Linked DNA regions of Synechococcus elongatus PCC 11801. The protein of the gene in region 1 binds, or shares a complex with, the protein of each later gene. Links are inferred from orthologs where the notes say so. Each region holds a gene or a part of one and is shown on either strand. Other genes may lie near its edges.

Region 1 (5,529 bases):
CCGGTAAGCCCTGGGCAATTTCCTTGGACAGATTTGGCCCCGAAAGGACTGTGATCGGCTGATGTGGAAAGCGATCGTTCAGAACCTGTGAGGGCGTTCGCCAACCTTGGGGATCCAACCCTTTTGTCGCACTCACCCAAATGGCGCGATCGCTGAGAGAAAGTGCGGCGACTTGATCGGCCACCGAGGCTAAACCCGCCATCGACACCGCCATGATCCAGAGATCAGCCCCAGCTAAAACAGTTGCGAGTGAGGCTTCACTGCGCCGCGACCATTGCCGGACTTCAAGGCCATTGCTGCGCAAAAGCTGAGCAAGGGTTAAGCCCCAAGCACCAGCCCCTAAAACTGCCGCAATTTTCGCCTCTTGCATGGCCTCACAACATCGACATGCCAGTCCCAGCATGGCATTGTTCCTGTCAGGGGCGATCGCAGCATGCCGTAATTGCAGCCGGAATCAATTCAGTCGATTCTGGTCAGGAGCGATGTCCATCAGATACGATCAAAGACTGCAGAAAAAAGAAGCCTCGATCCGCGATCGCCCTCCCTTTGAGATCTCGAGCGCGATCATTGGCCTACGGCAAGGCCATTGGATCATTGCCCACGCTGCAACCAGCTCCCTCAATCAGTCTGAACTCGGATGTCGCTAAAAGTTACCCAGGAGAAGCTGCCGGCCAGTCGCGTTGGTCTGCAGATTGAAGTCAGTGGCGAACAGTCGCGCCAAGTTTATGAGCGCACCCTCACCCGCCTCAGTCGCGAAATTCGCTTGCCAGGCTTCCGCCCCGGGAAAGTACCCCGTCCGGTTCTGATTCAACGCATTGGCGAAGCTGCCCTCAAGGCCAACGCCCTCGAAGACTTGGTGCAGCAGAGCCTCGAAGCCGCGATCGCCCAAGAATCGATTCCAGCGATTGGCAACTACAAACTCAGTAGTGAATTTGAAGCGCTGGTTGATAACTTCCAGCCCGGGCAACCGCTCAGCTTTGAAGCCAGCGTTGATGTACAGCCAACGGCGACTCTGACTCAGTACACCGGCCTCACCGTTGAAGTCGAAGACGTACCTTTTGATGCCAATCGCGTTGACAGCGTTTTGGCAGAGCAACAAAAACAGATGGCGACCTTGGTTCCCGTCGAAGGCCGGAATGCGGCGATCGGCGATGTGGCCGTGATCGACTTCCAAGGCATCTTGGTCGAGAGCGGCGAGGAAATTCCGGGCGGTAGCGCTACTGACTTCCAAATTGAAGTGGAAGAAGATCGCTTTATCCCAGGCTTCATCAGCGGCATCGTCGGCATGGCGATCGAAGAAACCCGCACCGTTGATGCTACCTTCCCCGAAACCTACGGTCAGGAAGAAGTCGCGGGCAAAGCCGCTCAGTTCACGATCACGCTCAAAGAGCTGAAAACCCGTGATCTGCCGGAGCTGGATGATGCGTTCGCCCAAGAAGCGAGCGAATACGAAACGCTAGAAGCATTGAAAGCAGCACTGACTGAGCGTTTTCAAGCGGAAGCGACCAATCAAGTCAAAGCCAACAAGCGCGATGCCATTCTGACCGCGCTGGCCGACCAGCTTGATGTTGAACTGCCTGAATCGCTGCTTCAACGCGAAATCTCCGCCATGATCAACGAGACGGCAACCCGCCTCTCGAATCAGGGCATGGATGTTCGCAAGCTGTTCACCGAGGATGTCTTGGAACGGCTCCGCGAAAGCTCGAAGGACGAGGCAGAGCAACGCCTGCGCCGCACGATCGCCCTCGGTGAACTAGCCAAAGTCACCGAAACCAGCGTCGACGATGAAGCCGTCGCCGTTCGGGCTGCAGAACTACTGAGCAACTACCCGCGTCCGCAAGAAATCGATCGCGATCGCCTCAACACGGTGGTTCGCGAAGAACTCCTCGAGGAAAAACTGGTGGAGTGGTTTGAAGCCAACAACAGCGTGACGCTGGTCACTCCCAAGTCTGAGGACGCGGAAGTCGACGCCTCGACTGCAACCGTTGAAACAACGGCAACAGAAGCATCAGAAGATGCCTCTGCAGAATCGAAAGCGAAGAAGGGCAAGAAAAAAGCCTAGGCCGCATTCTCACAGTCGACTAGTTCGGCGCGGCATAATTGTCGGCAGCGGGACTTTCTCGCTGCCGCTGCTGTATCCATTGCCTTCCTCTATGTTTTCGTCCCAAGCTTCTCTGCCCATTCACAGTCGACGACTGAGCGCTGGTCTCGACAGCCAGTGGCAGCAGCCGCAGATTCAAGCGATCGCAGGCTCCCAGGCTATTGTGCCGACGGTGGTGGAGCAATCAGGACGAGGTGAACGCGCTTTCGATATCTATTCCCGCCTATTGCGCGAACGGATTGTCTTCTTGGGGACAGGCGTTGATGATGCGGTTGCAGACTCGATCGTGGCGCAGCTGCTTTTCCTCGAAGCCGAAGATCCCGAGAAAGATATTCAGCTCTACATCAACTCCCCCGGTGGTTCAGTGACCGCTGGCATGGCGATCTACGACACGATGCAACAGGTCGCGCCAGATGTTGCCACCATCTGCTTTGGTTTGGCAGCCAGCATGGGCGCTTTCTTACTGTCGGGTGGAGCCAAAGGTAAGCGGATGGCTTTGCCTAGCGCCCGCATCATGATCCACCAACCACTGGGCGGCGCTCAGGGTCAAGCTGTGGATATTGAAATCCAAGCCCGTGAGATCCTGTACCACAAGAGCACGCTCAACGACCTGTTAGCGCAGCATACGGGGCAGCCGCTTGAGAAGATTGAAGTCGATACCGATCGCGACTTCTTTATGTCGCCTCAGGAAGCCAAGGCCTACGGATTAATTGATCAGGTACTTACGCGACCAACCGTGGCCATCAACGACCATAATGATGCTGTTCTCCAGTAGCGGGCAGGCGTGATGTCGAGATACGACTCTCACCTGAAGTGCTCTTTTTGCGGGAAATCCCAAGAGCAGGTACGTAAGCTCATCGCCGGACCTGGAGTTTACATTTGTGATGAATGCGTCGACCTCTGTAATGAGATCCTCGACGAAGAATTATTTGACGGCAATGCCAATCCTGCACCACCGCCGGGTGGCGTCAAACCCGCAGCTGCAGCTGCGAGTCATCAAGGGCCTCGCAAACCGAAGCGATCGCTAACGCTGTCGCAAATTCCCAAGCCCCACGACATCAAACGCTATCTTGACCATCACGTCATTGGTCAAAACGAAGCCAAGAAAATGTTGTCTGTGGCGGTTTATAACCACTACAAACGCTTGGCTTATCAGCAGTCAGCTGAAGAAGCAGGCGAAACAATTGAAATTCAGAAATCCAATATTCTGCTGATTGGTCCAACCGGCTGTGGCAAGACTCTGCTCGCTCAGACGTTAGCCAAATTGCTGGATGTCCCCTTCGCAGTTGCCGACGCAACAACACTGACGGAAGCCGGCTATGTCGGTGAAGACGTCGAAAACATTCTGCTGCGGCTCCTGCAAGTGGCTGATCTCGACATCGAGGAAGCTCAACGCGGCATCATCTACATCGATGAAATCGACAAGATTGCACGCAAGAGCGAAAATCCTTCGATCACGCGTGACGTCTCCGGGGAAGGCGTCCAGCAGGCTTTGCTGAAGATGCTGGAAGGCACCATCGCCAATGTCCCCCCCCAAGGCGGTCGCAAGCATCCCTATCAGGACTGCATCCAAATCGACACGCGCAACATCCTGTTTATCTGCGGTGGTGCCTTTGTCGGTCTGGAAAAACTCGTCGATCGCCGCTTGGGCAAAAAATCGATTGGCTTTGTCCACCCTGAAGAGACCAAAACCAAGGAACAGCGGGCGGCTGCCATCCTGCGCCACATGGAACCCGAAGATTTGGTGCAGTTTGGTCTGATTCCTGAATTTATCGGTCGGATGCCGGTGACGGCGGTGTTGGATCCGCTAGACGAAGTGGCGCTGACGGAAATCCTGACGGAACCTCGGGACGCGCTGGTCAAGCAGTATCAGAAGCTGATGCACATGGACAGCGTCGAGCTGGAATTCCGCCAAGATGCGATCGAAGCAATCGCCCGCGAAGCCTTCCGTCGCAAGACCGGAGCTCGGGCACTGCGCGGCATCGTTGAAGAGATCATGCTGGAAGTGATGTACGAGCTGCCGTCTCGCCAGGACGTCACTCACTGCACGATCACGCGGGAGATGGTTGAGAAGCGCTCCAGTGCGGATGTGCTCTTGCATCCTTCGAGTTTGCCGACACCGGAATCCGCTTGATCGCGATCGCCTCACCCCAAGGGGGGACGCTGCAAGCGGAATGGACGTTAGCTGGCGATCGCCAAGCCCCCATTCTCTATCTGCATGGATGGGGCGGCAGTCGTCGCAACTGGCAGCCCATGGCTCAGGATCTTGAGGATTGTGGGGCTGGGCTCGCTCTCGATTGGCGGGGCTTTGGGGAAGCGCGATCGCAGCCTGCGGATCAGGACTACAGCTTGCAAGCGACCGTGGCGGATTTAGTGGCCCTGCTCGATCAGCTGGCTTTGCCATCGGTGCGGATTGTGGCCCACTCCTGGGGTTGCAGTGTGGCGCTGTTGTTCGCTCAGGCTTATTCCGATCGCGTCGATCGTCTCTTGCTGACGGCTAGTGGACTGTTCAGCTATTCAGCGATCGCCTTTGCGATTTTTCAGCAGATCAGTCAACTGCTGGTGCGATCGCGATCGCCGCTCTGGCAGCAAATTCCCGGACTCGATCGCCTGATCCTGAGTCGGTTTTGCCATCAGCCGCTCGATCCAGTGACGACTCGATCCTTTCTGGAAGACTTTCTGCAAGCCGATACCGAAGCCGCGATCGGTAGCCTGCAAGATGCCGTGAGCTTGACAGCAGTCGAGCAACTCGGTCAGGCTTGGCGATCGCTCTCGGTGCCGACTCTGCTAATTTCTGGCCAGTTTGATCAAATCGCTCCCGTTGTCTTAGGGGAGCGTGCTGCTGCTCTGAGCGATCGCTGTCGGCAGGTAGTAATGCCCCAAGTCGGGCACTTACCGATGTTGGAAGATCCCACCGCTTTTGCGGCGATCGCCCGGCCCTTCCTCCAAGCAGACCGCAACTCGCTACCCTAGCGAAGAGGGAGCTTCTGAGTTCTATGGCGCAAGGCGATCATCTGGTAGTCGATCGACGCGGTGGTCTATATACCCATCACGGCATTGATATCGGTGATGGCACCGTTGTGCACTACTTGGAAGGCGAAACGATTGTTCGCACCAGCAAGGATTATTTCCGTCGCGGAGAGCAAATCCGCCTGCGCGACTATGCGGACTGTGACCCCGCCGACATCACAATTGAACGCGCCCTCAGTCGCCTAGGCGAACAACGCTACAACGTCCTTTTTAATAACTGCGAGCACTTCGCCACTTGGTGCAAAACCGGTCGCGCCAACAGTCATCAAGTTGAGCGATCGCTGGCTGTCGGAGCTGTGGGAGGTTTACTCCTTGGGGGTCCCCTCGTTCTGCCTGCCTTAGCAGCAGCCGGTGCCCTTGGCGTCCAGGGCCTGCTCAGTCAGGCCCAGCAAGCTACC
Region 2 (13,284 bases), 960 kb from region 1 along the record:
TTTTGGGCCCTCCTGCTCCAGCGAGTCTGCGATGAAGGTTGGCGATCGCGAACAGCGCCCTTGGGGGCAGTTTGAAATTCTTGATCAGGGCAACGGCTACCAAGTCAAACGCCTAGAGGTGCTACCGAGGCAGGAATTGAGTCTGCAACGTCACCAGCAGCGGCGGGAGCATTGGCTGGTGGTACAGGGGGTTGCCCAAGTTCAGCTGGGCGATCTGACGCTGTCTCTGACCGTGGGTCAATCCCTAGACATTGCGATTGGACAGTGGCATCGTCTCGGCAATCGTGAGGCAGGGCCTCTGATTTTGATCGAGGTGCAAATCGGTCCCTATCTCGGAGAAGATGATATTGAACGTCGAACCGATAACTACGGGCGCTGCCTCTCGCCTTCCTAGCGAGTGTCGCCACGGTAACCCGTCCGTTGTCATGCTCCCCAATTGCTAAGTGACGACATTGGGCGATCGCCCTCTCAAGGCCTTGTGCTTGACCAAGTGCATCAACCCTCGGTAAAGTAAGAGATTGTTGTCTTTTCCAAGAGCAGCCGAACCGGCTTTCTGAAATGCCTACAATCCAGCAGCTGATTCGCGACGAACGCGAAAAAATCACCAAAAAGACCAAATCTCCCGCGCTGAAAAACTGCCCGCAACGTCGTGGCGTTTGTACTCGCGTCTACACCACGACCCCGAAAAAACCCAACTCCGCTCTGCGGAAAGTGGCACGGGTTCGCTTGACCTCTGGCTTTGAAGTCACGGCCTACATTCCGGGAATTGGCCACAACTTGCAAGAGCACTCAGTTGTGATGATTCGTGGCGGTCGGGTGAAGGACTTGCCCGGGGTGCGCTATCACATCATCCGCGGCACCCTCGACACCGCTGGTGTCAAAGACCGTCGTCAAAGCCGTTCCAAATACGGCGCTAAGCGTCCGAAGGCCTAGGTTGCTGGGTGAGCCTTGTCTGCGTTGATCGTGGCAACGTCAACTCTGCAAGCTGCTGGGCAGTTGACCTTGCTCGTTCCAGATGTGATTCATCCTCACCCCTGCGATCGCCCCTTCCAAGCTTTCTTTTTTGCGTTGTAGCCCTTAGCAAGACTTCTGAGATTCACTGATGTCCCGTCGTACCTCTGCCCAAAAGCGTTCGGTCAATCCCGACCCGAAGTTCAACAGCCGCTTGGCCTCCATGATGGTGGCTCGCCTGATGAACTCGGGCAAAAAGTCACTGGCCTTCCGCATCCTCTACTCTGCTTTTGACCTGATCCAAGAGCGGACGGGCAACGATCCCCTTGAGTTGTTCGAGCAAGCTGTTCGTAATGCCACTCCTCTGGTGGAAGTGCGGGCGCGTCGGGTGGGTGGTGCGACCTACCAAGTGCCGATGGAAGTCCGGTCAGAACGGGGTACGGCAATGGCCCTGCGTTGGTTGGTTCAATACTCGCGTCAGCGTCCTGGTAAGTCCATGGCTATCAAGCTCGCCAATGAGCTGATGGATGCGGCTAACGAAACTGGTAGCTCGGTTCGTAAGCGCGAAGAAACCCACAAAATGGCAGAAGCAAACAAAGCTTTTGCTCACTACCGCTACTAGTCCTAGCGAATACAAATCCCGTTACAATATTTAATACGTTCGATTTAGCGATCGACGCTCTCAAGGAGGTTCCAGTGGCACGTTCCGTTCCGCTCGAAAAGGTTAGAAATATCGGTATTGCTGCCCACATTGATGCGGGCAAAACCACGACGACGGAGCGCATCCTGTTTTACTCAGGCGTCGTCCACAAGATTGGTGAAGTCCACGATGGTAATGCTGTTACCGACTGGATGGAGCAAGAGCGGGAGCGGGGCATCACGATCACCGCTGCTGCGATTAGTACCAGCTGGAAAGACTACCGCGTCAATATCATCGACACCCCGGGTCACGTTGACTTCACGATTGAAGTTGAACGCTCCATGCGGGTGCTCGACGGTGTTGTTGCTGTCTTCTGTTCGGTTGGTGGTGTGCAGCCCCAATCTGAAACCGTTTGGCGTCAAGCCGATCGCTACAGCGTGCCTCGGATCGTGTTCGTCAACAAGATGGACCGTACCGGCGCAGATTTCTTCAAGGTCTACGGCCAGATCCGCGATCGCGTCAGAGCGAACGCCGTTCCGATTCAAATTCCGATCGGGGCTGAGAGCGATTTCCAAGGCATTGTTGACCTTGTCGAAATGAAAGCTCACATCTACACCAACGATTTGGGTACCGACATTCAAGTCACCGACATCCCTGCAGAACTGCAGGAAACGGCGGCTGAATGGCGCTCCAAAATGGTTGAAGCGGTTGCCGAAACTGACGAAGCACTTCTCGATAAATACTTCGAAGAAGGCGACCTCAGTGTTGAGGACATCAAAGCTGGCCTGCGCAAAGGCGTGTTGATTCAAGGCAACGATCGCTTGGTCCCGATGCTTTGCGGTTCGGCCTTCAAAAACAAAGGCGTTCAGCTGTTGCTGGATGCAGTGGTTGAGCTGCTGCCTTCTCCCCAAGACATTCCGCCGATTCAAGGCACCTTGCCGGATGGCGAAACGGCGCTGCGTCCTTCCAGCGACGAAGCTCCTTTCTCTGCGCTGGCCTTCAAGATCATGGCCGATCCCTACGGTCGCCTGACCTTCGTTCGTGTCTACTCTGGCGTTCTGCAAAAAGGTAGCTACGTCTACAACGCCACTAAGGGTAAGAAAGAGCGGGTTTCGCGTCTGATCGTCCTCAAGGCTGATGACCGGATTGAGGTTGATGAGCTTCGTGCGGGCGACTTGGGTGCTGTCCTGGGTCTTAAAGATACCTTCACGGGCGACACCCTCTGCGACGACCAAAACCCAATCATTCTTGAGTCTCTGTTCATTCCAGAACCGGTGATTTCGGTTGCGGTTGAACCCAAAACCAAGAACGATATGGAAAAACTTTCGAAGGCGTTGCAGGCGCTTTCGGAAGAAGATCCGACCTTCCGCGTCTCGGTTGACTCTGAAACCAACCAAACGGTTATCGCCGGCATGGGCGAGCTCCACCTAGAAATTCTGGTGGATCGGATGCTGCGGGAGTACAAGGTTGAAGCCAACATTGGTGCTCCTCAGGTCGCCTACCGTGAGACAGTTCGTAAGGCTGTCAAAGCGGAAGGTAAGTTCGTCCGCCAGAGCGGTGGTAAGGGTCAGTACGGTCACGTTGTGATCGAACTGGAGCCGGCTCAGCCTGGCACTGGTTTCGAGTTTGTCTCCAAGATCGTCGGCGGTACGGTGCCGAAAGAGTACGTCGGTCCTGCCGAGCAGGGGATGAGAGAAACCTGCGAATCGGGCGTCTTGGCGGGATACCCGCTCATCGACATCAAGGCAACCTTGGTCGATGGCTCGTATCACGACGTCGACTCGTCTGAGATGGCCTTTAAGATCGCTGGTTCCATGGCGATCAAAGAAGCCGTTCGGAAAGCCGACCCAGTTCTGCTGGAGCCGGTGATGAAGGTGGAAGTGGAAGTGCCGGAAGACTTCCTCGGTTCAGTGATGGGTAACCTGATCTCCCGCCGAGGCCAAATCGAAGGCCAAGCAACCACCAATGGCACGGCCACTGTTTCGGCCAAAGTGCCCCTGGCCGAGATGTTCGGCTATGCAACTGACCTGCGGTCGATGACCCAAGGTCGGGGCATCTTCACGATGGAGTTCAGTCAGTACGAGGAAGTTCCTCGGAATGTGGCTGAAACAATCATCGCCAAAAACAAAGGGAACGCTTAAGTAACCTAAAGGAAGACTGAACGCCAATGGCACGCGCTAAGTTTGAACGCACCAAACCCCACGCCAACATCGGGACCATCGGTCACGTTGACCACGGCAAAACCACGCTGACGGCAGCGATCACCACTGTGTTGGCGAAAGCTGGCATGGCCAAAGCTCGCGCTTATGCAGATATCGACGCAGCTCCTGAAGAAAAAGCTCGTGGTATCACGATCAACACCGCTCACGTTGAATACGAAACCGGCAACCGCCACTATGCTCACGTTGACTGTCCGGGTCACGCTGACTACGTGAAAAACATGATCACGGGTGCTGCGCAGATGGATGGCGCCATCCTCGTGGTTTCGGCGGCTGACGGCCCCATGCCCCAAACCCGTGAGCACATCCTGCTGGCGAAACAGGTCGGCGTTCCTAACATCGTTGTTTTCTTGAACAAAGAAGACATGGTGGATGACGCTGAACTGCTGGAACTGGTGGAACTGGAAGTGCGTGAGCTGCTGAGCTCCTATGACTTCCCCGGTGATGACATCCCCATCGTTGCGGGTTCGGCACTGCAAGCTTTGGAAGCTATCCAAGGTGGCGCTTCCGGCCAGAAAGGTGACAACCCCTGGGTTGACAAGATCCTGAAGCTGATGGAAGAAGTCGACGCCTACATCCCCACCCCTGAGCGGGAAGTCGATCGCCCCTTCCTGATGGCGGTTGAAGACGTCTTCACGATTACCGGTCGTGGCACTGTGGCTACCGGCCGGATCGAGCGTGGTAGCGTCAAAGTCGGCGAAACGATCGAAATCGTCGGTCTGCGCGACACCCGTAGCACCACCGTCACCGGTGTGGAAATGTTCCAAAAGACCCTCGACGAAGGTCTGGCTGGCGACAACGTGGGTCTGCTGCTGCGCGGTATCCAAAAAACCGACATCGAGCGCGGTATGGTCTTGGCCAAACCTGGTTCGATCACGCCTCACACCAAGTTTGAGTCTGAGGTTTACGTGCTCAAGAAAGAAGAAGGTGGTCGTCACACCCCGTTCTTCCCGGGCTATCGTCCTCAGTTCTACGTGCGGACAACCGACGTGACCGGCGCGATCTCGGACTTCACCGCTGACGACGGTTCGGCAGCTGAAATGGTGATCCCGGGCGATCGCATCAAGATGACGGTTGAGCTGATCAACCCGATCGCGATTGAGCAAGGCATGCGCTTTGCAATCCGTGAAGGCGGCCGCACCATCGGTGCTGGTGTCGTTTCCAAAATCCTCCAGTAGGATTTAAACCCCTAAGGAGTCGGTGGTGAGTCATCACCGACTCTGTCTTTTTGAACCTTGATAATTAACTCCCATGGCTACCCTGCAGCAGCAGAAAATTCGGATTCGTCTCAAGGCTTTTGATCGTCGACTGCTGGATACTTCCTGCGATCGCATCGTCGAAACCGCTAACCGCACGAATGCCACTGCGATCGGCCCAATTCCGTTGCCGACTCGCCGTCGTATCTATTGCGTGCTGCGTTCGCCCCACGTGGACAAAGATTCGCGTGAGCACTTTGAAACGCGGACGCACCGTCGGATCATCGACATCTACCAGCCGTCTTCTAAAACGATCGATGCCTTGATGAAGCTCGATCTGCCAGCTGGGGTAGACATCGAAGTTAAGCTCTAATCATCACTGAAATCAGGAAGCGGGAATCAACTCCCGCTTTTTGTTTTTCAACCCATCCGACAACAGACCTTTAGTGGCTTAGTATCGTCCCTTACAGCGATCAGGTAAAGTTAAGTAACAAGTTTCTGAGACGTCGGCAGGAGTCAACCCGAAAGTTGTTCTTGTCGATCGCGATAGTCTCACACCATTCCCTTAGACGGCGCGATTAGCCTTATGGCACCTGACTCCCTGTCTGTGCGCGAGCTCCCCCTCTTCCCTTTGCCGGAAGTTGTGTTGTTTCCGGGGCGTCTGCTGCCGTTACACATTTTTGAGTATCGCTATCGCATCCTGATGCAGACGATCCTGGAGAGCGATCGCCGCTTTGGGGTGCTGCTCTGGGATCCGGCAAAAGATGAAGCGGCAACGGTTGGCTGCTGTGCGGAACTGATTCGTCATCAGCGTCTCCCCGATGACCGGATGAATGTTTGGACCCTAGGCCAGCAACGCTTTCGGGTGCTGGACTATGTTCGGGAAAAACCTTTCCGCGTCGGTCTCGTGGAATGGATTGAAGATGAAGCTACGGATGATGACTTAAAACCACTGGCAACAGAGGTGGATACCGTCCTACGGGATGTCGTGCAGTTGTCGGGTAAGTTGTCGGATCAAGAGATTGAGCTACCGGATGATCTCCCAGACTTGCCCCGTGAGTTGTCCTACTGGGTCGCAGGCCATCTCTACGGCGTTTATGAAGAGCAGCAAAGCTTACTCGAGATGCTCAGTACCCGCGATCGCTTAGAACGCGAGTTAGAAATTCTAGGCTCAACCCGCAGTCACTTAGCTGCTCGAACCGTGCTCAAAGACACGTTGAATAGCTTTCAAAACCCGAGTGAGTCCTGACCTCAAGATGGGTTAGCTGGGCTGGACAACTTGAGTGAAATCGAGACTGTCGTAGCTACCGAGAACCCGGAGTTGCTCAGTACAGTCCGCAACGGCTTGGACAGCTTGAGCGATCGCAGGCTCCCGCAAATCTGCTTCAAGATCGAGGAAAAACAGATACTCCCCGAGCGATCGCTTGGTTGGTCGCGACTCGATACGGCTGAGGTTGATCTGGCGCTCAGCCAAAATTTGCAAAGGTTGCACCAAGGCGCCTGGGACGTTGGCATCCAAGCTGAAGCTAAGGGAAGTGCAGGCTCCACCAGGGGTCAGGTTGCGACTGACTACCCAAAAACGGGTGCGGTTATCTGGCGAGTCGTTGATCGGGAAGGACTGAATCGGCATCTGATACAGCTCTGCTGCCCGCGTTGAGGCAATCACCGCTCGCTGTGGATGACGCTCTAAATCTTGCAGGGCTTCAGTGGTGGAGTTGGTGGGAATCAATTCGGCTTGGGGCAACTGGCGCTGCAGCCACTGTTGACATTGCGCTAACGCCTGTGGATGGGAGAGCACCTGACGGATGGCGGTGCGATCGTCCTCAAAACTGATCAAAGCATGGGCGATCGGTAAAATCAGAGCGCGTTGAATCGAGAGTTGAGGCAACTGCCACAGACTATCGAGGGTTGCCGCAACACTGCCTTCCACCGAATTCTCGACAGGTACAACCGCGTAATCAACCGTCCCATCCGCCAGGGTTTGGAGGGTTGCGGGAATACTCCGACAGGCCAAGAGGTGGCTGGGTTGCTGATCTTGATCGGTTAACCAGGCCTGAAAGCGTAGTGCTGCCATCTCGGCATAGGTGCCAATTGGACCTAAATGGGCGATCGCCCGCTCGGACATAGCTTCTCCTTGTCGCTCCATTCGCTAGCCTTGGGCTGAGACGCCGTAAAATCGTCGGAAATGGTGCCCATCTCCTCGCATGCTCAGTCGATTTGCTGCAAGCCAAGCGGTTGAATTAACGATTCACCAACCGATAGCTCGTAGCCTTCAGGATTATCTCAGACAGTCCGAGCGAATCGTTTATACCCTCTTCAACCACGAGCAGTTGCAGGTTCTGGGCAACCATCTCTACCGTTTTGAAATGCGGCCGCTGCAATTTTTTTCCTTGCAACTGCGACCGATTGTTGATTTAGCTGTATGGACGAATGAGGCTGGCGTTTTGCAAATCCAGTCGCGCGATTGTCAGCTGCGGGGATTGGATTTGCTGGCGGCACGATTTCGGTTGGATTTAGAAGGTGAGCTGATGGCGGAGTCCAGTCATGCGCTCACCGGTGAAGCTCGCCTCAATGTTGAAGTGCAGATGCCACCTCTCTTGCGTTTCACACCCCGCCCCATGCTGGAAGCGGCTGGTAATGCCCTGCTAAAAGGTGTCCTGCTCACGATTCGCCAGCAAATTCAACGGCGACTGATTGAGGACTATCTGCTCTGGAGCCAAGAATCCTGCTGCTCTTCTGTGCTGCCACCGCCGTTAGGCTAACCGAACGATCGCAGACTTGCCTGACAGATATTCCAGAATCAGAGAGATCAGAACAAGCTGATCTGCTTTGGTTGTTGCAGGAGCGATCGCAGAAAGCGGGGGCGATGGAGTGGAGTAGGGCCGAACTGCAGAAGGGCCTGGCGATGTTGAGCGGTGCCATAGCCTTTGTGCTGGCGCAGTCCATAGTCGGGATAGCGATCATCCAAACGCTCCAATAGGCGATCGCGCCAAACTTTAGCCAGAATGCTGGCAGCCGCGATCGTGACACAGTGACGATCGCCCTGCACCACACTGGTCTGAGCGAGCTCCAGTTTTGGCAAGCGTTGGTTCCCGTCAATCAAACAACGACTGAGGGGGCGATCGATCTTGGCGAGGGCGCGCCGCATCGCTAGAAACGTGGCTTGCAGAATATTCCAGCGTTCAATTTCTGCCACACTCGACAGTCCCCAAGCAACTGCCTCAGCAGTCTCGCAGATGAGCGGATAGAGCTGCTCCCGCCGTTGCTGACTGAGTTGTTTACTGTCCGTGACACCAGCCTGCTGCAAGGGTGCGATCGCAGCTTCGGGCAGCACAACCGCCGCTGCCACCACCGGACCAAACAGACAGCCGCGTCCGACTTCATCGATCCCAGCGACCGTCTGCCAGCGATCGCCAGGGCCGAAAAAGTCTGTATCTAACCTAGTCTTGGGACTCACGTTGCGCCGAAGACCGCCGCCGCCGCCGTCCGGGAGCTGGAGTTGCGGGTTCGCTGGTAAGAGCAGGGGCTTCTGTTGCTTCGCTCGCGACTGCAACCTCAACCGGAGTGGGGAGTGCCTCAACTGGAGCAGGTTCGGGTGCGACGACAACTTCTTCTGTAACAGCAGTCATTGCTACTTCGGTTATTACGCTGCTGGGCTGCTCAGTAGGCGGTTCTGCTGCACTGCTCGAATCCGTGCTGGATACAGAACTCGCAGAACTCGTCGTCTCACGGTTGTCGCGGGCGAGAGTCGGGCGTCCACTGTCACCGCCACCCCGACGATGGCGCGATCGCTGATCATAGAGGGCTTTTGCTGCAGCGATCGCCGCTTCCTTTTCCGATTCTTGGGCATAGACCCCGACCAGCACAGGCTGTCCTGGCTCCGGCTGAGTTTCAGCCCGGATCAAGGGTGAAGCTCCCATCCAGGCGTAGAGTTCTTGCTCTTCAGGGGTTAATTCAACTGCCACAATGACTGGTGGCTCGGGCGGTTGTCGCCGAGGCCGGCGACTGATCCCCGTCGATTCCTGTTCGCGATCGGGGGCTGAATCCCGAGTGGTAGCGGCAAGCGCTTCAGCGAGTCCGGGCGAAGCACTGATCTCAGGGTTGATACCGGTATTGGGCAGGCTAGGGCTAGCATTCCGGCCGCCCCCGCGCCGCCGCCCTCGTCGTTGGGGCGATCGCTCCAGTAAACCTAGGCTGCTGTAACTATCGCCGTTGTTCTCCAGCTCGCTGGTAGTGGTGGCTTCGTTCAGAAGGGGTGGAACGCCCGTGGCTCGGGCTAGGGCACTGCGCGCTGGCGAAAGATAACTATCGTTGCTGGGAGCCACCAAATTGGAACTGGCACTCGCTGGGGTGGTTGTCGCCACAGGTGTCGTTACCGGTGGGCGCTCGGAGGTGCGTACGAGCGGCTGCGCCCCAACTTCACCCGGCAGATGGGCAACATGACCCAATCCCCCACAGGCGGTACAGGGTGTGCTGAAGAGTTCATAGATGTTTTGACCCTGGCGCTTGCGGGTCAGCTCCACCAAGCCGAGTTCTGAGAGCTGTGAAATCTGCGGCCGAGACTTGTCTTGGCGCAGGGCTCGCGTGAAATGCTCCAGCACCTGCAACTGGTCGCGGCGAGAATCCATGTCAATGAAATCGACAATGATTACGCCAGCGATATTGCGCAGCCGTAGCTGGCGAGCGATTTCGGCTGCTGCCTCACAGTTAGTCCACAAAACGGTTTCTCGTGCCGTGGCCGATCGCGTGAATGAGCCGGAGTTGACGTCAATCACCGTCAGAGCTTCGGTCTTCTCGATGATGATGTAGCCACCTGAGGGCAGATCCACCCGAGGTTTGAGTGCCTCCCGAATGGCGGCATTGACTCGGAAGTAATCGAGAATCGAACTGCGATCGCGGTACTGCTCGATTAACAGGCCTGGGGTAATCTCTCCTGCTCCCCAAGTACTGAGGTGCTGCTTGACCCGCTTTAATCCCGTGTGGGAGTCCACTACAATCCGGTTGACAGTCTCGTCATACATATCCCGCAGCACGCGCTGGATGAAGTCATCATCGCGGGTGAGTAGGGCCGGTGCTGGGGTGGAATCGGCCAACTGGAGAGTCTGCTCCCACTGCCGTTGCAGCGCCTCCAGATCCTCAATGATCAGCTCTTCAGCCACGCCATCGGCTTCGGTACGCACCAGCAGACCCATGCCCGCTGGTTTGATCAGCACACTAAGTGCCCGCAGTCGATTGCGCTCACTCTCGGACATGATCCGGCGCGACAGGCTGACCCCACTGCTGTAGGGCATCAGCACCAAGTAACGACCGGGAAGACTGATGTTGCCAGTCAGGCGGGGCCCCTTGGAACTGGTGGGCTCCTTCATCACCTGGACCAGCACTTTTTGCTGGGGTGCGAGTAGCTCAGTAATCGCGCCAGCACTACGCCGTAAGCGCAGGGGGCCTAAATCTGTAACGTGAATAAAGCCATTTTTCTCGCTGTCGCCGATGTTGACAAACGCCGCATCAATTCCAGGAAGCACATTCTCAACGACGCCGAGGTAAATGTCGCCAATCTGATGAGTGCCTTTGGCAACAATGAATTCTTCGATCTGGTCTTCGGCAAAAACGGCTGCGATGCGGTGCTGTTCAGCAATAACGATTTGTTTGGGCATGCCTGAGGCTCTAGTTGTCTGGCAGTGCGAGCAGAGACGAAAGACCGACAGGAGCTGCGATACGCAACGCAACACCCGTCTGCTGGCGCAGCCTCGAGGATCTGGCTAAAGCTCAGGATCGTTCGACTGTCTGTTAGCGCTCGACACCGACAGACGCTGCATCAAAACCGGATGTTGCCCTCGCAGGACATCCCTACCGTGAGGCCGGGGAACTGAAGTCTAGTGAAAGCGACGCTATTGAAGCACGATCGCCATCTGTAAAGGCCTGATCGCGTCGATGGGCGTTGGGCTAGAAGACGTTGAGAAAATCCGGCAGTTAGAAAAGCCTAGGAGAAGCTCAGAAAGGTTTCCGAGCAAAACTGCACTAATCCGGCAGTAGCCACTCAGGCTTGGAACTGAGGGACTTCTCAATTACAGTCCCTGTCTTCGGCAGTCGGGCTAGGTGAAATCTTTTCACTCAGCTTAAGTGCCACATTATCACACTCGCACGACCCGTACCCTCGCGGCGGCCTCAGTCCAGATGCAGCGATCGCCGGTGGGCATGACGTAACTGGAACGATCGCCCGCTGACTTGCTGGAGCAGTGTAATCACCTGCTCAGGACGCAGCAGTGTGCCGTCATTGCGGCAGGAACCAACGTAGCGTAGCCAAAAGCCAGAGTCGCCACCGGTTGCTTGCAAACGCTGCGGCAAGACCCCAGCTTCCGTACGAGTCAAAGTGTGGAGCCGTTCCCGCAGATTGACTTCCACTTTTTTGCCGGACTTCGTGGTCTGCTCCACCAACACCGTGTCAGCTTCTAGGACTGAGGCAACCAATGCCTCAACATCGACAGACTCTTCTGGCTCGATCCAAAGGTCATACTCTGCGCGACTAAGAAGCGCTGTCACAGCCTGGCTCTTGAGGACAACCTCTGCGGTTTCGTAGATTGGCAATTCTGGATCGAGGTGGGTCGCGAGCCGTTGCTGAAATTCCGCTGGCTCGATCGCCTGGAACAGTTCAAAATCCATCAGCTCCGCTTCGCTACTCATACCCAAGGGCAGGGCATTGGCGGGCACGATGCGCGGACTGGGGTGGAAGCCACCGCTGAATGCCACCGGCAACTTGGCTCGCCGTACGGCGCGATCGAAGACCCGCAGCAAATCTAAATGGCTGAGCAGGGTCATTTGGCCGAGTTTGCCAAAGCGAATCCGCAGACGCTGAACTTTTTCGGTCGGCGGTTGGAAGTGCCCTTGGAAGTTGGGAATGGCTGGCGGTGCTACCACGACGTTGTGGCCAAAATCGACGCCGCAGACGCCGCAGTGACTGCAGCCATCAAACGAGCAGTCAGGCACGACCGCTGCTTCGAGGGCTTTTTGCAGATCCTCCTGTAGCCAGCGTTTATCGATGCCGGTATCGAGGTGATCCCAGGGCAGCGGCGCATCCAAAGCGCGATCGCGGCTTTCCTCACCTTCAAACAGATTCCATTCGCCGGTTTCAACTTGGCGATATTTCCAGTCCAATCCCGCTTCTGCGATCGCCTGCGTCCAAGCGCCATAGGCTTTGTCGAGACTTTCCCACCAAGCATCCATGCCGGCACCCAGTTCCCAAGCACGGCGAACCACAGCAGATAGACGGCGATCGCCTCGCCCGACAAAGTCCTCCATCGCCGAGATGCGTACATCGGTGAAGTTGACCTTGAGGTTGGGGATTTGCTTGAACTCTGCCGCTAGCAATTCCTGCTTGCGCTTGAATTCCGTGGTGGACACGGAGTGCCATTGGAAAGGTGTGTGCGGCTTCGGCGTGAAGTTGGAAATCGTCAGGTTAAAGCCCAGCTTTTTCTTGCGGCCTCGGCATTCTTGCTGCAGCCAGCGCACGGTTTCGGCGATGCCCAGCACATCGGCATCAGTCTCACCGGGCAAACCGATCATGAAGTAGAGCTTGACGCGATCCCAGCCTTGCTCATAGGCGGTTTTAACACCGCGCAGCAGCTCCTCATTGGTCAGCCCTTTATTGATGATGTCGCGTAGCCGTTGGGTGCCCGCTTCTGGCGCAAAAGTCAGGCCGCCCTTGCGCGTGCCACCAATGATGTTGGCAATATTGTCGTCAAAGCGATCGACCCGCTGACTGGGCAGCGACAGGGTAATGTTTTCGTCCTGCAGGCGGTTTTTGATTTCAATTCCGACGGCGGGTAGTGCCAAGTAATCGCTGCAACTGAGTGAGAGCAACGAGAACTCGTTGTAGCCGGTGGCACGAATACCGGTTTCGATCGCCTCGACCACTTGCTCTGGTTCCACATCCCGTGCGGGACGGGTGAGCATGCCCGGCTGGCAGAAGCGGCAACCGCGAGTACAGCCGCGCCGAATTTCAATCGTCAGGCGATCGTGCACGGTTTCAACGTGGGGAACCAAGCCAATCGAATAGGCCGGAATCGGCGTTGCTACTCGTCGCAACACTTTTGCGGGCACATCGGGTCGATTCGGATGCACTGAGCCATCGGCCGCCATGTCGTAGAAGCGCGGCACATAGACACCCGGGACTTGGGCAAGATCTAGCAGTAACTCTGTGCGGCTGAGCTGCGATCGCTTGCCCTCTTCGACGATCAGCCCCACCTCAGGTAGTAATTCCTCGCCATCGCCCAAGACGATG

What was found.
Region 2: the proteins of tig (region 1) and rpsG are in contact, whole or in part, in a crystal structure (PDB 3GTY), measured with the Thermotoga maritima proteins. The link is inferred for Synechococcus elongatus PCC 11801 from one-to-one orthologs. Residues at the interface, in WP_004081061.1 of Thermotoga maritima: Glu122, Val124, Val129, Leu130, Tyr133, Glu188, Gly259, Ile262, Tyr263, Glu266, Ser270, Glu273, Gln274, Glu277, Arg308, Gln311, Ile312, Ser315, Tyr316, Glu325, Arg329, Arg336, Leu363, Phe366, Trp367, Arg373, Leu377, Arg381, Leu384, Glu387; in WP_004081843.1 of Thermotoga maritima: Lys34, Lys52, Lys55, Glu59, Arg62, Gln63, Glu66, Asn67, Lys69, Val71, Arg95, Ala109, Lys110, Lys111, Gly112, Arg113, Pro114, Glu117, Glu121, Ile124, Ala125, Tyr127, Asn128, Asn129, Thr130, Gly131, Lys135, Asp139, Arg142, Met143.

The regions. Positions count from the first base shown.
Region 1 is NZ_CP030139.2:1,656,526-1,662,054, reverse strand. The notes cover bases 1-2,849. They hold tig (trigger factor), read left to right. Parts: upstream 1-637; coding sequence 638-2,062; downstream 2,063-2,849. Other genes in these bases: clpP (ATP-dependent Clp endopeptidase proteolytic subunit ClpP), read left to right, coding at 2,154-2,849; DOP62_RS08135 (NAD(P)H-dependent glycerol-3-phosphate dehydrogenase), read right to left, coding at 1-370. Also shown: more of clpP, read left to right, coding at 2,850-2,876; ATP-dependent protease ATP-binding subunit ClpX, read left to right, coding at 2,889-4,235; DOP62_RS08115 (alpha/beta fold hydrolase), read left to right, coding at 4,232-5,074; DOP62_RS08110 (lecithin retinol acyltransferase family protein), read left to right, coding at 5,098-5,529. UniProt on the Bacillus subtilis protein: Involved in protein export. Acts as a chaperone by maintaining the newly synthesized protein in an open conformation. Functions as a peptidyl-prolyl cis-trans isomerase.
Region 2 is NZ_CP030139.2:2,621,431-2,634,714, forward strand. Bases 35-2,837 are described here. They hold rpsG (30S ribosomal protein S7), read left to right. Parts: upstream 35-1,102; coding sequence 1,103-1,573; downstream 1,574-2,837. Other genes in these bases: DOP62_RS13080 (phosphodiester glycosidase family protein), read left to right, coding at 35-35; DOP62_RS13085 (phosphomannose isomerase type II C-terminal cupin domain), read left to right, coding at 35-394; rpsL (30S ribosomal protein S12), read left to right, coding at 559-933; fusA (elongation factor G), read left to right, coding at 1,648-2,837. Outside these bases: more of DOP62_RS13080, read left to right, coding at 1-34; more of DOP62_RS13085, read left to right, coding at 32-34; more of fusA, read left to right, coding at 2,838-3,732; tuf (elongation factor Tu), read left to right, coding at 3,759-4,988; rpsJ (30S ribosomal protein S10), read left to right, coding at 5,062-5,379; DOP62_RS13115 (LON peptidase substrate-binding domain-containing protein), read left to right, coding at 5,593-6,255; pheA (prephenate dehydratase), read right to left, coding at 6,268-7,131; DOP62_RS13125 (DUF1997 domain-containing protein), read left to right, coding at 7,211-7,768; DOP62_RS13130 (ribonuclease HII), read right to left, coding at 7,816-8,463; DOP62_RS13135 (Rne/Rng family ribonuclease), read right to left, coding at 8,447-10,660; DOP62_RS13140 (TIGR03960 family B12-binding radical SAM protein), read right to left, coding at 11,172-13,284.